DNA from 2 places in the Micromonospora sp. NPDC049051 genome. Region 1 is predicted to be linked to the other one. Evidence: riboswitches for the same ligand, from Rfam matches in the RefSeq annotation. Region 1 holds a riboswitch; the other holds the start of a gene.

Region 1 (5,660 bases):
GACCACCCGGTCGACCAGGGGCAGCGCCTCGGCGACCCGGTGCTCGACCAGGATCAGCGTGGTCTCGGCGTCCAGCGCGCCGGCCACCGCCGCCCGGATCAGCGCCGCGCCGGTGGGGTCGAGGTTGGCGGTGGGCTCGTCGAGCAGCAGCAACCCGGGGCGCAGGGCCAGCACCCCGGCCAGGGCGAGCCGCTGCTGCTCGCCGCCGGAGAGGGCGGCGGTGGGGCGGTCCCGGGGGTACGGGAAGCCGACGCGCGTGAGCGCCTCGTCGACGCGGGGCCAGATCTCCCCTGCGGGGGTGCCGCGGTTCTCCAGCCCGAACGCCACGTCGTCGCCGCTGCGGGCCATCACGAGCTGGGTCTCCGGGTCCTGGAAGACGATGCCCACCCGCTCCCGGGCCTTGCGGGGGTCGAGCCCGTCGATCTCGACGCTGCCCTCCTGCTCGCCCGAGTCCTCGGGCAGCAGCCCGGCCAGCGCGGCGAGCAGCGTGCTCTTGCCGGCCCCGGAGGGCCCGAGCAGCAGCACCCGCTCGCCGGCCTCGACGCGCAGATCGACCCCGCGCAGGGCCCACGCCCGACGTCCGGCGTGCCGCCACCCGAACCCTCGCAGCGTCACCGCCCCCACGCCGTCCTCCTTCCTGCCCGCCCGCAGGCGTTGATCATGAAGTTGTTGTCCTTCGGCGCGGCGTGTCGTGGCAACAACTTCATGATCAACGCGGCCGGTGCGGGTGGGTGGGGGTTAGATCGGGGTGCGGTCGCGGGCGGCGGGGAAGCGGTCCAGGGCGCCTGTGGTGGCCAGGGAACGGGTCAGGGCCCAGCCCCCGGCGCCCGCCACGATCGTGGCGCTGACGACGGTGAGCAGGGCGTACGGGATGCGGTAGCTGGCCAGGGCGGTCTCGCTGTTCCAGACGACGAAGTCGAACAGCGCCGCGCCGAGGCCGGTCAGCGCGCCCGCGATCAGCGCGGTGGGCAGCCGGAACGAGCGGTACCGGAACGCGGCGAAGGCCAGTTCGGCGCCGAGCCCCTGGATCAGGCCCTGCACGATGGTGACGCCGCCCCACTCCGAGCCGAGCAGCGCGGAGACCGTCGCGGCCACCGCCTCGCAGAAGAGGGCCGCCCCGGGCTTGCGGATCACCAGGCCGCCGAGGACGGCCGGGACCAGCCACACGCCGTACATGATCGCCTGACCGGCGGGGAAGAACGCGAACGCCGGGTCGACGGCCCGCCACAGCAGGCCCCACGCCCAGAAGATGACGCCGAAGGCGACCGCGATCACCGCGGCGACGACGACGTCGACGGTACGCCACCGGGTGGCGGTGTTGTTGTCTCGCATGATTGCTCCCAGTCCCGAACGAGAACCAGGAGAAGACGCACGCCGCGCCCGGAACGTGCCGGACGTCGACGCGGCTGGAGGTCGACCGAACTCCCTGCGCTGGCATTACCCAGATCAGGTTCGAGGGTCTGCGGGCGGTGCCCGCACTCTCAGCGCTGTGCGCTCCCCTGTCGGATGTGAAGTTGTGGCCCGACGCTAACACCTTCGAAGATCATCCAGCAAAGGTGATCTCTGCGCTGCTCACCACGCGGGGGAACCGACGCTGTCGGTTCCCCCGGTACTCTCGGGCGGCCACTGGGAACCCGGCAGAGGGACACGTACGTGACATCCGAGGCTGACCGCCGCGCGCCGGACGGGGTGGGTGCCCCGGGCGTACGCGGGGAGACGCCGGCGGCTCCGCGCGGCCCGGACCGGCGGATCGGGTCGGTGGAGGTGCTCGCCGGCCTGCTGATCCTGCTGTTCGTCTTCCGCGAGCCGGTCGCCCGGGCCCTGTCCGCGCCCCGGTTGCAGACCTGGACCACCGTCTTCGTCTCGGTCCTGGTGCAGGCGGTGCCATTCCTCGTCTTCGGCGTGCTGCTCTCCGCGGTGATCGCGGTCTTCGTACCCCGGTCGTTCTGGGCCCGGGCGCTGCCGCGCCACCCCGCGCTCGCGGTGCCGGTGGCCAGCGCGGCCGGCGTGGTGCTACCGGGCTGCGAGTGCGGCGCGGTGCCGATCGCCGGGTCGCTGATCCGGCGCGGGGTCACCCCGGCCGCCGCGTTGGCGTTCCTGCTCGCGGCCCCGGCGATCAACCCGATCGTGCTCACCGCCACCGCCGTTGCCTTCCCCGACGACCCGGCGATGGTCCTCGGCCGGGCCGTCGCCAGCCTGCTCGTCGCCATGGTCATGGGTTGGCTGTGGCTGCGTCTCGGCCGGGCCGACTGGATCCGGCTGCCGCGCCGGCCGGAACTCGACGGCGGCTCGCGCGGGCGGGCGTTCTGGGGGGCCGTCCGGCACGACGTCACGCACGCCGGCGGGTTCCTGGTGATCGGCGCTGCGGCCGCCGCCACGATCAACGTCGTGGTGCCCGAGCGCTGGTTGCAGACCCTCGCCGACGAGCCGGTGCTGTCGGTGCTCGCGCTGGCCGCGCTCGCCGTGCTGCTCTCCCTCTGCTCCGAGGCGGACGCCTTCGTCGCCGCGTCGCTGTCGCAGTTCTCGCTGACCTCCCGACTGGTCTTCCTGGTGGTGGGGCCGATGGTCGACCTCAAGCTCATCTCGATGCAGGCCGGGGTCTTCGGCCGGCGGTTCGCGCTGCGGTTCGCCCCGACCACCTTCGCGGTGGCCGTCGTGGTGGCCGCCGCGGCCGGGGCGGTGCTGCTGTGAACCGGCAGGCGCAGGCGGTCGTCCTGCTGCTGCTCGGCGGCGCGGTGATCCGGGCCAGCCTCACCGACCTGCACCTGCGCTACGTCAAGGAAGGGCTGCGACCCTTCCTGGTCGCCGCCGGCCTGCTGCTGGTGGCCGCCGCGGTCATGACCCTCTGGTACGAGCTGAGCCCGCTCCTGCGGCGCACGCCCGTCGACCACGACGCTCGTGGTGACCATGACGGGCACGACGGCGACGGGCACGACGGGCACGGGCATCGCGAGCCGTGGGCCGGCTGGCTGCTGATCCTGCCCGTGCTGGGCCTGCTGCTGGTGGCCCCGCCGGCCCTGGGCTCGTACGCGGCCGGGCAGGCCGGCACCGTCGTCGCCACCCGGCAGCAGCCGTCGGACTACCCGCCGCTGCCCGACGGCGACCCGGTGCGCGTCGCCGTACTCGACTACGCCTCCCGGGCCCTGTTCGACCGGGGCACCTCGATCGGCGACCGCCGGGTCCAACTGACCGGCTTCGTGACCACCGGCCCCGACGGCCGGCCGCTGCTGGCCCGGATGGTGCTCTCCTGCTGCGCCGCCGACGGGCGACCGGTCAAGCTGGGCCTCACCGGCGCGGTCCCCGACGGGCTCGCCGACGACACCTGGATCGAGGCCACCGGCCGCTACAGCGACCGCGTCGCCCGGGACCCGGTCAACGACGCGGAGATCCCCTACCTGGACGTGGAGTCCTGGCGGCAGGTGCCCGTACCCCGGCAACAGTACGAGTGACGGCGGCCCTCGGTCCCGGGCGGCCGGGTGCGGCCGTGGGTAGGCTCACGATCATGCGGATCGAGGCCCGGGGATGCACGTTCGACGTCCGCGTCGGCGGACCGGAGGGCGGCACGCCCGTCCTGCTGCTGCACGGCTTCCCCCAGCACGGCGGGGAGTTCGACGACGTGGTGCCCGCGCTGCACGCCGCCGGGCTGCGCACGTACGCGCCGGACCAGCGCGGCTACTCGCCGGGCGCGCGGCCCGAGGCGGTCGGAGCGTACCGGCTGCCGGAACTGGTCGCCGACGCGGTGGGCGTACTCGACGCGCTGGGCGTCGACGCGGCGCACCTGGTGGGACACGACTGGGGCGCGATCGTGGCCTGGGCCGTCGCGGCGCAGCACCCCGAGCGGGTCCGTACGCTGACCGCCGTCTCCGTGCCGCACCCCGCCGCGATGGCCTGGGCGCTGGCCGAGGACGCGGGGCAGAAGGCGCGCTCGGTGTACATGACGGTGTTCCGCAAGCCGGGCACGGCGGAGAGGGCGCTGCTGGCGCTGAACGCGACCGGGCTGCGCCGGATGCTGCACGGGGTCGGTGACGACGCGCGGGTGGCCGCGTACGCGGACCCGATGCGTGAGCCGGGCGCGCTGACCGCCGCCCTGAACTGGTACCGCGCCATGTCCCGCCGGGACCTGGCGGCCACGGGCCCGGTGACGGTGCCGACCACGTACGTGTGGAGCGGTCGCGACATCGCGATCGGCCGGACCGCCGCCGAGGCGTGCGGCGAGCACGTACGGGCCGACTACCGCTTCGTCGAGCTGCCCCGGGTGAGTCACTGGATCCCCGACGAGGCGCCCGCCCCACTGGCCGAGGCGATCCTCGCCCGGGTGCACGACCCGGTCTGACCGCCCCGAGGCGATCCCGCCCGGGTTTACGACCCGGTCCGAGCGCCCCCGACACCGCCCGGTGGACGCCGGGCCCCCACCTTCGACGGAGCTACGAATGGACGCAGCGAACATGCCGGTGAGCGCCGAGGAATTCCTGGCCGTGGTGACCGCCACGATGAACCGGGTGGCCGAGAGCCAGCGCGAGGCGGTGGGGCAGGCCGCTGACCTGATCGCCGACGCGGTACGCGCCGACGGCGTGGTCCACGCGTTCGGCACGGGCCACTCCGAGGCGCTGGCGATGGAGATCGCCGGGCGGGCCGGCGGGCTGGTCCCGACGAACCGCATCGCCCTGCGGGACCTGGTGCTGCTCGGCGGCGCCCCGGCGGACGTGCTCGGGCCGCTGCTGGAGCGCGACCCGTCGGTGGCGCACCGCCTCTACGAGCTGGCCCCCGTCAGCGCACGCGACGTCTTCGTGCTCGCCTCCAACTCCGGCGTGAACGGCGCGATGGTGGAGTTCGCGTCGCTGGTCAAGGAGAAGGGCCACGGCCTGATCGCGATCACCTCGGCGCAGCACTCCGGGCAGATGACCTCGCGCCACCCGTCGGGGCGCAAGCTCGCCGACTTCGCCGACGTGGTGCTCGACAACGGCGCCCCGTACGGCGACGCGACGCTGCCGCTGCCCGGTGGCGGCGCGGTCGGCGCGGTCTCGTCGATCACCGCCGCGCTGCTGGCCCAGCAGATCACGGTCGAGGTGGTGGCCCGGCTGCTGGCGGCGGGGGAGAAGCCCCCGGTCTACCTGTCGGCCAACATCGCCGGCGGCGACGAGCACAACAACGCCCTGGAGGCCCGGTACGCCGGCCGGATCCGGCGGGGCTCCTGACGGCGTCCGGCCGGATCCGGCGGGGCTCCTGACGGCGCGAGCCGGGGGTGCCAGTTGCCGTGCTCGCGGTTCGCCGACGCTGGGAGCCGAGGCACAGTTCGCCGTGCTCACGGTTCGTCGACGCCGGAAGCCGGGTCACAGTTCGCCGTGCTCGCGGTTCGCCGACGCCGGGAGCCCGCGCGGCAGACAGCGACGCGAGTCGGTTTCGTGCGTCGACGGGTGGGGCATCAGCGATGCTGCCGCCGGCCGCCCCCGCCGGCAGTACCGTCTGACCGGAGGTAGCGCGTGTCCAAGGAAACCGAGAAGCAGCGCTGGCAGCGCAATTTCGCCGACCTGCTCCAGGAACTCCGGGTCGCCCAGACCGGCGTGCAGATTCTCTTCGCCTTCCTGCTCACCCTGCCGTTCAGCAACGGCTTCACCCGTACCAGCGGTTTCCAGAAGGACGTCTACATCGTCGCGTTGCTG
Region 2 (5,660 bases), on a different contig from region 1:
GCCGGCGACCTGCCGGTGCAGACCGGCGCGATCGCGCGTACCGGCGGGCTGGGCGTGATGCGCCAGTTCATCGGCATGATCGGCGACGAGTCCACGCTGGCCGACCTCGCGCTGTCGCTCGCCCCGCCGGCGCTGCGCGACGCCGGCCGCCGCCTGGCCGAGACCGAGCAGGCCATGCGCGCCGCCGAGATCCGCGGCAAGTACAGCACCGCCGCCGGCAAGGCCCAGCTGGCGTACGCGGACGCGCTCGCGGCCTGGGGCGAGGTCGGCGGGTACGACGCCGAGGTGCTCTTCGACACGGTCGCCACCACCGTGCTCGGGCTGCCCTGGGACGGTGCCCGGGACCGGGCAGTCCGCACCCTCTCCGGCGGGCAGCAGAAGCGCTTCGCCCTCGAACTGCTGCTGCGCGGCCCCGACGAGGTGCTGCTCCTCGACGAGCCGGACAACTTCCTCGACGTGCCCGGCAAACGTTGGCTGGAGGGGCGGCTGCGCGAGTCCGGCAAGTCGGTGCTCTACGTCTCGCACGACCGGGAACTGCTCGCCCACACCGCCGACCGGGTGGTGGCCGTGGAGGGCGGCAGCGCCTGGGTACACCCGGGCGGCTTCGCGAGCTGGCACTCCGCCCGGGTGGCCCGGCACGCCCGCCTCGACGAGCTGCGCCGGCGCTGGGACGAGGAACACCAGAAACTGCGCGAGCTGATGCTGATGTACAAGCAGAAGGCCGCGTACAACGACGGGTTGGCGTCGCGCTACCAGGCCGCGCAGACCCGGCTGCGCAAGTTCGAGGAGGCCGGGCCGCCGCCCGTACCGCCGAAGGACCAGGACATCCGGATGCGGCTGACCGGCGGGCGGACCGGCAAGCGCGCGGTCATCTGCGAGCAGCTGGAGCTCGACGGCCTGACCTACCCGTTCGACCTGGAGATCTGGTACGGCGACCGCGTCGCGGTGCTCGGCGCAAACGGCACCGGCAAGTCGCACTTCCTGCGGCTGCTGGCCCGGGGCGGCACCGATCCCGACCCCGCCAACGGCCCGGTCGACGGCGCCGCCGCGCTCGCGCCGGTGGCCCACGACGGGGTGGCCCGGCTCGGCGCGCGGGTACGCCCCGGGCACTTCTCGCAGACCCACGACCGGCCGGAGCTGATGGCGAAGACCCTCGTCGAGATCCTCTGGCGGGGCGACGAGCACCGGGCCGGCATGGACCGGCACGCGGCGATGGCGGCACTGAGCCGGTACGAGCTGGCGGCGCAGGGCGACCAGCGCTTCGGCACCCTCTCCGGCGGTCAGCAGGCACGCTTCCTGGTGCTGCTGCTGGAGCTGTCCGGCGCGACGCTGCTGCTGCTCGACGAGCCCACCGACAACCTCGACCTGGCGTCGGCGGAGGCGCTGGAGGCCGGGCTGACCGCGTTCGAAGGAACCGTCGTGGCGGTGACCCACGATCGCTGGTTCACCCGGACCTTCGACCGGTTCGTGCTGTTCCGGGGCGACAACGAGGTGGTGGAGACCCCGGAACCGGTCTGGGACGTGGCGTGAGCCCCGCCGACCTGGCGACCGCCTTCGCACTGTCGGCGGCGTGTCCCGGGCGGCGGGCATAGGGTGGATCACGTGACTGAGATGACCTACCGCCGGTTGGGCGACTCCGGGCTCGTGGTGTCCGTGGTCGGCATCGGCTGCAACAACTTCGGCCGCAAGCTCGACCTCGACGGCACCCGGGCGGTGGTCGACGCCGCGCTCGACGCGGGGATCACCTTCTTCGACACCGCCGACATCTACGGCGAGCCCCAGGGCGGCTCCGAGGAACTGCTGGGCCAGGCGCTCAAGGGCCGGCGCGACGACGTGGTGGTGGCCACCAAGTTCGGGATGGACATGCACGGCATGAACGGTCCCGACTTCGGCGCCCGGGGCGCGCGCCGTTACATCGCCCGGGCGGTCGAGGCGTCGCTGCGTCGGCTCGGCACCGACCACATCGACCTGTACCAGATGCACGAGCCCGACCCGGGCACCCCGATCGACGAGACCCTGGCCGCGCTCGACGACCTCGTCCGCGCCGGCAAGGTTCGCTACCTGGGCAACTCCAACTTCGCCGGCTGGCAGATCGCCGACGCCGACTGGGTGGCGTCGTCGAACGGCCGGTCCCGGTTCATCAGCGCCCAGAACCACTACAGCCTGCTGGAGCGCTCCGTCGAGACCGAGGTGGTGCCGGCGTGCGAGCGGTTCGGCCTCGGGCTGCTGCCGTTCTTCCCGCTGGCCAACGGGCTGCTCACCGGCAAGTACAAGCGCGACCAGGCCCCGCCCGCCGGCAGCCGCCTCGCCGGTGGCGGCCGGTACGCCGAACGCCTCGCCGCCGCCGACTGGGACACGATCGAGGCCATCGAGGCGTACGCCGCCGAGCGGGGGCTGTCGATGCTCCAGGTGGCGATCGGCGGGCTGGCCGGGCAGCCGGCGGTGACCTCGGTGATCGCCGGCGCCACCACGCCCGAGCAGGTACGCGCCAACGCGGAGGCCGGCACCTGGCAGCCCACCGACGAGGACCTCGCCGCCCTGCGCGCCATCCTCTGACCCACCCGCGCTGGCTGCCGCGCCCGCCGCCCGCGCCCACCCCGCCCGTGCCCGGGCGGGAGGCGGTGCTTCCACGGGTGGAACATCAGGGACCTTTCCCGCCCCGGGAGACAGCCCTGGTGTTCCACCCGTTCCCGTCGGCTCCGTCATGACTGCCGTTCGAGTTGGTCGATGTTGAGGGTGTGCGGCGGCGGTGGGCGTAACGGCACTCTGCCGGTGTGGACATCTGCCGGCGGTGGAACGCCACGGCTGTCACCGGGGCGGTTGACCGACCTGGCGTTCCACTCGTCGGCGCGTTCGCGGAGGGCGGCCGTGACGAGGCGTACCGTCCGGTTTCGGTTCCGGAGCACGTCGTCGGCGGTGAAGCGCAGGACGATCCAGCCGGCCGCGCGTAGCGCGTTCAGCCGGGCGACGTCCTGCCGGAAGTGGACGCGTTCCCGGTGGTGGTCGCCGTCGTACTCGACCGCGACGCGCAGGGCCGGCCAGGCCAGGTCGACCCGGCCGACGAACCGTCCCCGGGCGTCGAGCACGTCGTGCTGCGGTGTGGGCGGGGGCAGCCCGGCGTCGAGCAGGAGCAGCCGGAGACGGGTCTCCATCGGGGACTCGGCCAGCGGCTCCGCCAGCGCCAGGATCTCCCGCAGCAGAGGCAGGCCGGGCCATCCGTGCCGCGCGTCGGCGTACGCGCGCAGTGCGGCGAGCTTCACCACCCGGCGGTGCAGCAACGCGTCCACGGCGACCAGAGCCTCGTCCCGAGGGGCCTGGCGGCCCAGGTCGAAGGCGGTGCGTAGGGCAGTGGTGACGGGCAGGCCGCCGAAGCGCGTGCGGTCGGAACCCGGCACCACGGATCGGGTCACCCGAAGACGAGGATGGGGTCGCATTCGCGCGGCGCGTGGTACCAGTACGGTGACCGGCGCGTCCCGGGCCAGCAGGTCGACGCCCCAGAGGTACGCGGCACTCCTTCCGGCGATCGCGGCGCCGGAGGGCAGGAGCAGGGCCACCGCATCGCACCAGAGCCGATGATCTGGCGCGAGCAGCGCGTCCCGATGCACGTACACATCGGGTAGCAGGCGTTGCCAGGACGGCCCGCGCAGCATGGCGCGGGTCAGGAGTCCGTCGGCGACGGCGGCGCTGGCGCGGAACGGCAGGAAGGCTAGGCCGGGCGGTACGCGGGCGGCTGAGGGCATCGGGACAGCGTGGCGTGACGAGGTGCTCGCCCGCCGCCCCACTCGCCGGGATCGGGTTGTCGGTGTGAGATCCGCGCTCCGACCTTGGCGGATCCGGCGATCCGTCGTACGGTGACAGCCGCAAGTGACCCACGGGAGCCCGGTGGACCGGGCTGAGAGGGGGGCTGCCAGCCCCCGACCGTCGAACCTGATCCGGGTAATGCCGGCGCAGGGAGGAGTGTTGCCGTGCCGTCCCTCGGGCGACTGCATCTCATCACCGACACCCGACCCGGGCGGGATCCGCTGGCCGTGCTGCGGGCCGCCCTACCGGTGGCCCGCGCGGAACTCGTCGTGCAGGTCCGGATGACCGACGACGCCACCGACCGGGAGGCGTACGACCTGGCCTGCCGGGTCGTGGCGCTCTGCGCACGATACGGCGCCACCTGTCTCGTGAACGACCGGCTGCACGTGGCGCTGGCGGTGGGTGCCGCCGGTGGGCACGTCGGCGCGGAGGACCTGCCGGTCGCGGCGGCCCGCCGGGTGCTCGGCCCGATGGCCGTGCTCGGCGCCACCGCCCGCGAGCCGGCGACGGCCGCCGAGGCGGTCGCCGCCGGGGCCAGCTACCTGGGCGTGGGCCCCTGCCACGCCACCAGCACCAAGTCGGGGCTGCCGGCACCGATCGGCCCGGCGGGGGTTAGCGCCGTCGCCACCGCCGTGGACGTGCCGGTCGTCGCGATCGGCGGGGTGACCGCCGCCGACGTGCCCGCGCTGCTGGCCGCCGGGGCGTACGGGGTGGCGGTGGTCGGGGCGCTCTCCGGGGCGGCGGATCCGGGGCGGGCGACGGCGGAACTGCTGGGAGCGCTGGGGTGCTGAGCCGGCCGGACGTCGCCGTGGTGGGGGCGGGACCGGTCGGGCTGGCGATCGCCTGGCGCTGCGCGCAGCGCGGACTGCGGGTCGTCGTGCACGACCCCGCCCCGGGCACCGGCGCGTCCCACGTCGCCGCCGGGATGCTCGCCCCGGTCGCCGAGGCGTACTTCGGCGAGCGCGAGCTGACCGGGCTGCTGACCGCCTCCGCCGCCCGCTGGCCCGCCTTCGCCGCCGAGCTGACCGCCGCCACCGGCGTCGACGTCGGCTACCGCACCGAGGGCACGCTGATGGTCGGGCTGACCGCCGACGACCTGGCCGAGGCGCGCCGGCTGTGGGCGTACCAGCAGGGGATCGGACTGCCGGTGACGCCGCTGCGCCCGTCGGCGCTGCGGGACCGCGAGCCGGCGCTGGCACCCCGGGTGCGCGGCGGCGCGCTCGCCGCCACCGACCACCAGGTCGACCCGCGGCGGCTGGTGCCGGCGCTGCGCGCGGCCGCCGAGCGGGCCGGCGCCACGCTGGTCCCCGCCGTCGTGCGCGCCCTGTCCGACGTGGACGCGCGGGTCACGGTGGTCGCGGCCGGTTGCGGGGCGGCGGCCCTGACGGGGCTGCCCGTGCGACCGGTGAAGGGGCAGGTGGTCCGGCTCCGCGCGCCCGGCGGCGGTGCGCCGGGCTTCCGGCACGTCATCCGGGGGTACGCCGACGGCGAGCCCGTCTATCTCGTGCCCCGCGCGGACGGGGAGGTGGTGGTGGGCGCGACCGTCGAGGAGCGCGCCGACACCGACGTCTCCGCCGGGGCGGTGCTGCGGCTGCTCCGCGCGGCCGTCGACCTGCTGCCCGAGTTGGCCGAGTACGACCTGGTGGAGACGGCCGCCGGCCTGCGCCCCGGCACCCCCGACAACGCCCCGATCCTCGGTCCGCTGCCGGGCCGGCCCGGCGTGCTCGCCGCGACCGGACACCACCGGCACGGCATCGTGCTCACGCCGGTCACCGCCGACCTGATCGCCGACCTGGTCGTCACGGGGACGGCGGACCCGCTGCTCGCCCCCTTCACCCCGGCCCGGTTCGCGCCGCCCG

The links. A riboswitch is a leader RNA that binds a small molecule or an ion and turns the genes downstream of it on or off. The one in region 1 is predicted to bind thiamine pyrophosphate.
Region 2: another riboswitch for thiamine pyrophosphate. It lies ahead of thiE (thiamine phosphate synthase); the one in region 1 lies ahead of ACGFIR_RS29875 (ECF transporter S component).

The regions. Positions count from the first base shown of each region.
Region 1 is NZ_JBICTL010000011.1:77,396-83,055, forward strand. It holds gene ACGFIR_RS29870 (ABC transporter ATP-binding protein) at 1-624, opposite strand, end outside; gene ACGFIR_RS29875 (ECF transporter S component) at 739-1,332, opposite strand; TPP riboswitch at 1,406-1,511, opposite strand; gene ACGFIR_RS29880 (permease) at 1,690-2,691, shown strand; gene ACGFIR_RS29885 (TIGR03943 family putative permease subunit) at 2,688-3,449, shown strand; gene ACGFIR_RS29890 (alpha/beta fold hydrolase) at 3,503-4,333, shown strand; gene ACGFIR_RS29895 (sugar isomerase domain-containing protein) at 4,446-5,195, shown strand; gene ACGFIR_RS29900 (DUF6328 family protein) at 5,481-5,660, shown strand, end outside.
Region 2 is NZ_JBICTL010000004.1:372,505-378,164, forward strand. It holds gene ACGFIR_RS18540 (ABC-F family ATP-binding cassette domain-containing protein) at 1-1,530, shown strand, start outside; gene ACGFIR_RS18545 (aldo/keto reductase) at 1,594-2,556, shown strand; gene ACGFIR_RS18550 (DUF559 domain-containing protein) at 2,703-3,740, opposite strand; TPP riboswitch at 3,863-3,971, shown strand; gene thiE (thiamine phosphate synthase) at 3,966-4,592, shown strand; gene thiO (glycine oxidase ThiO) at 4,586-5,660, shown strand, end outside.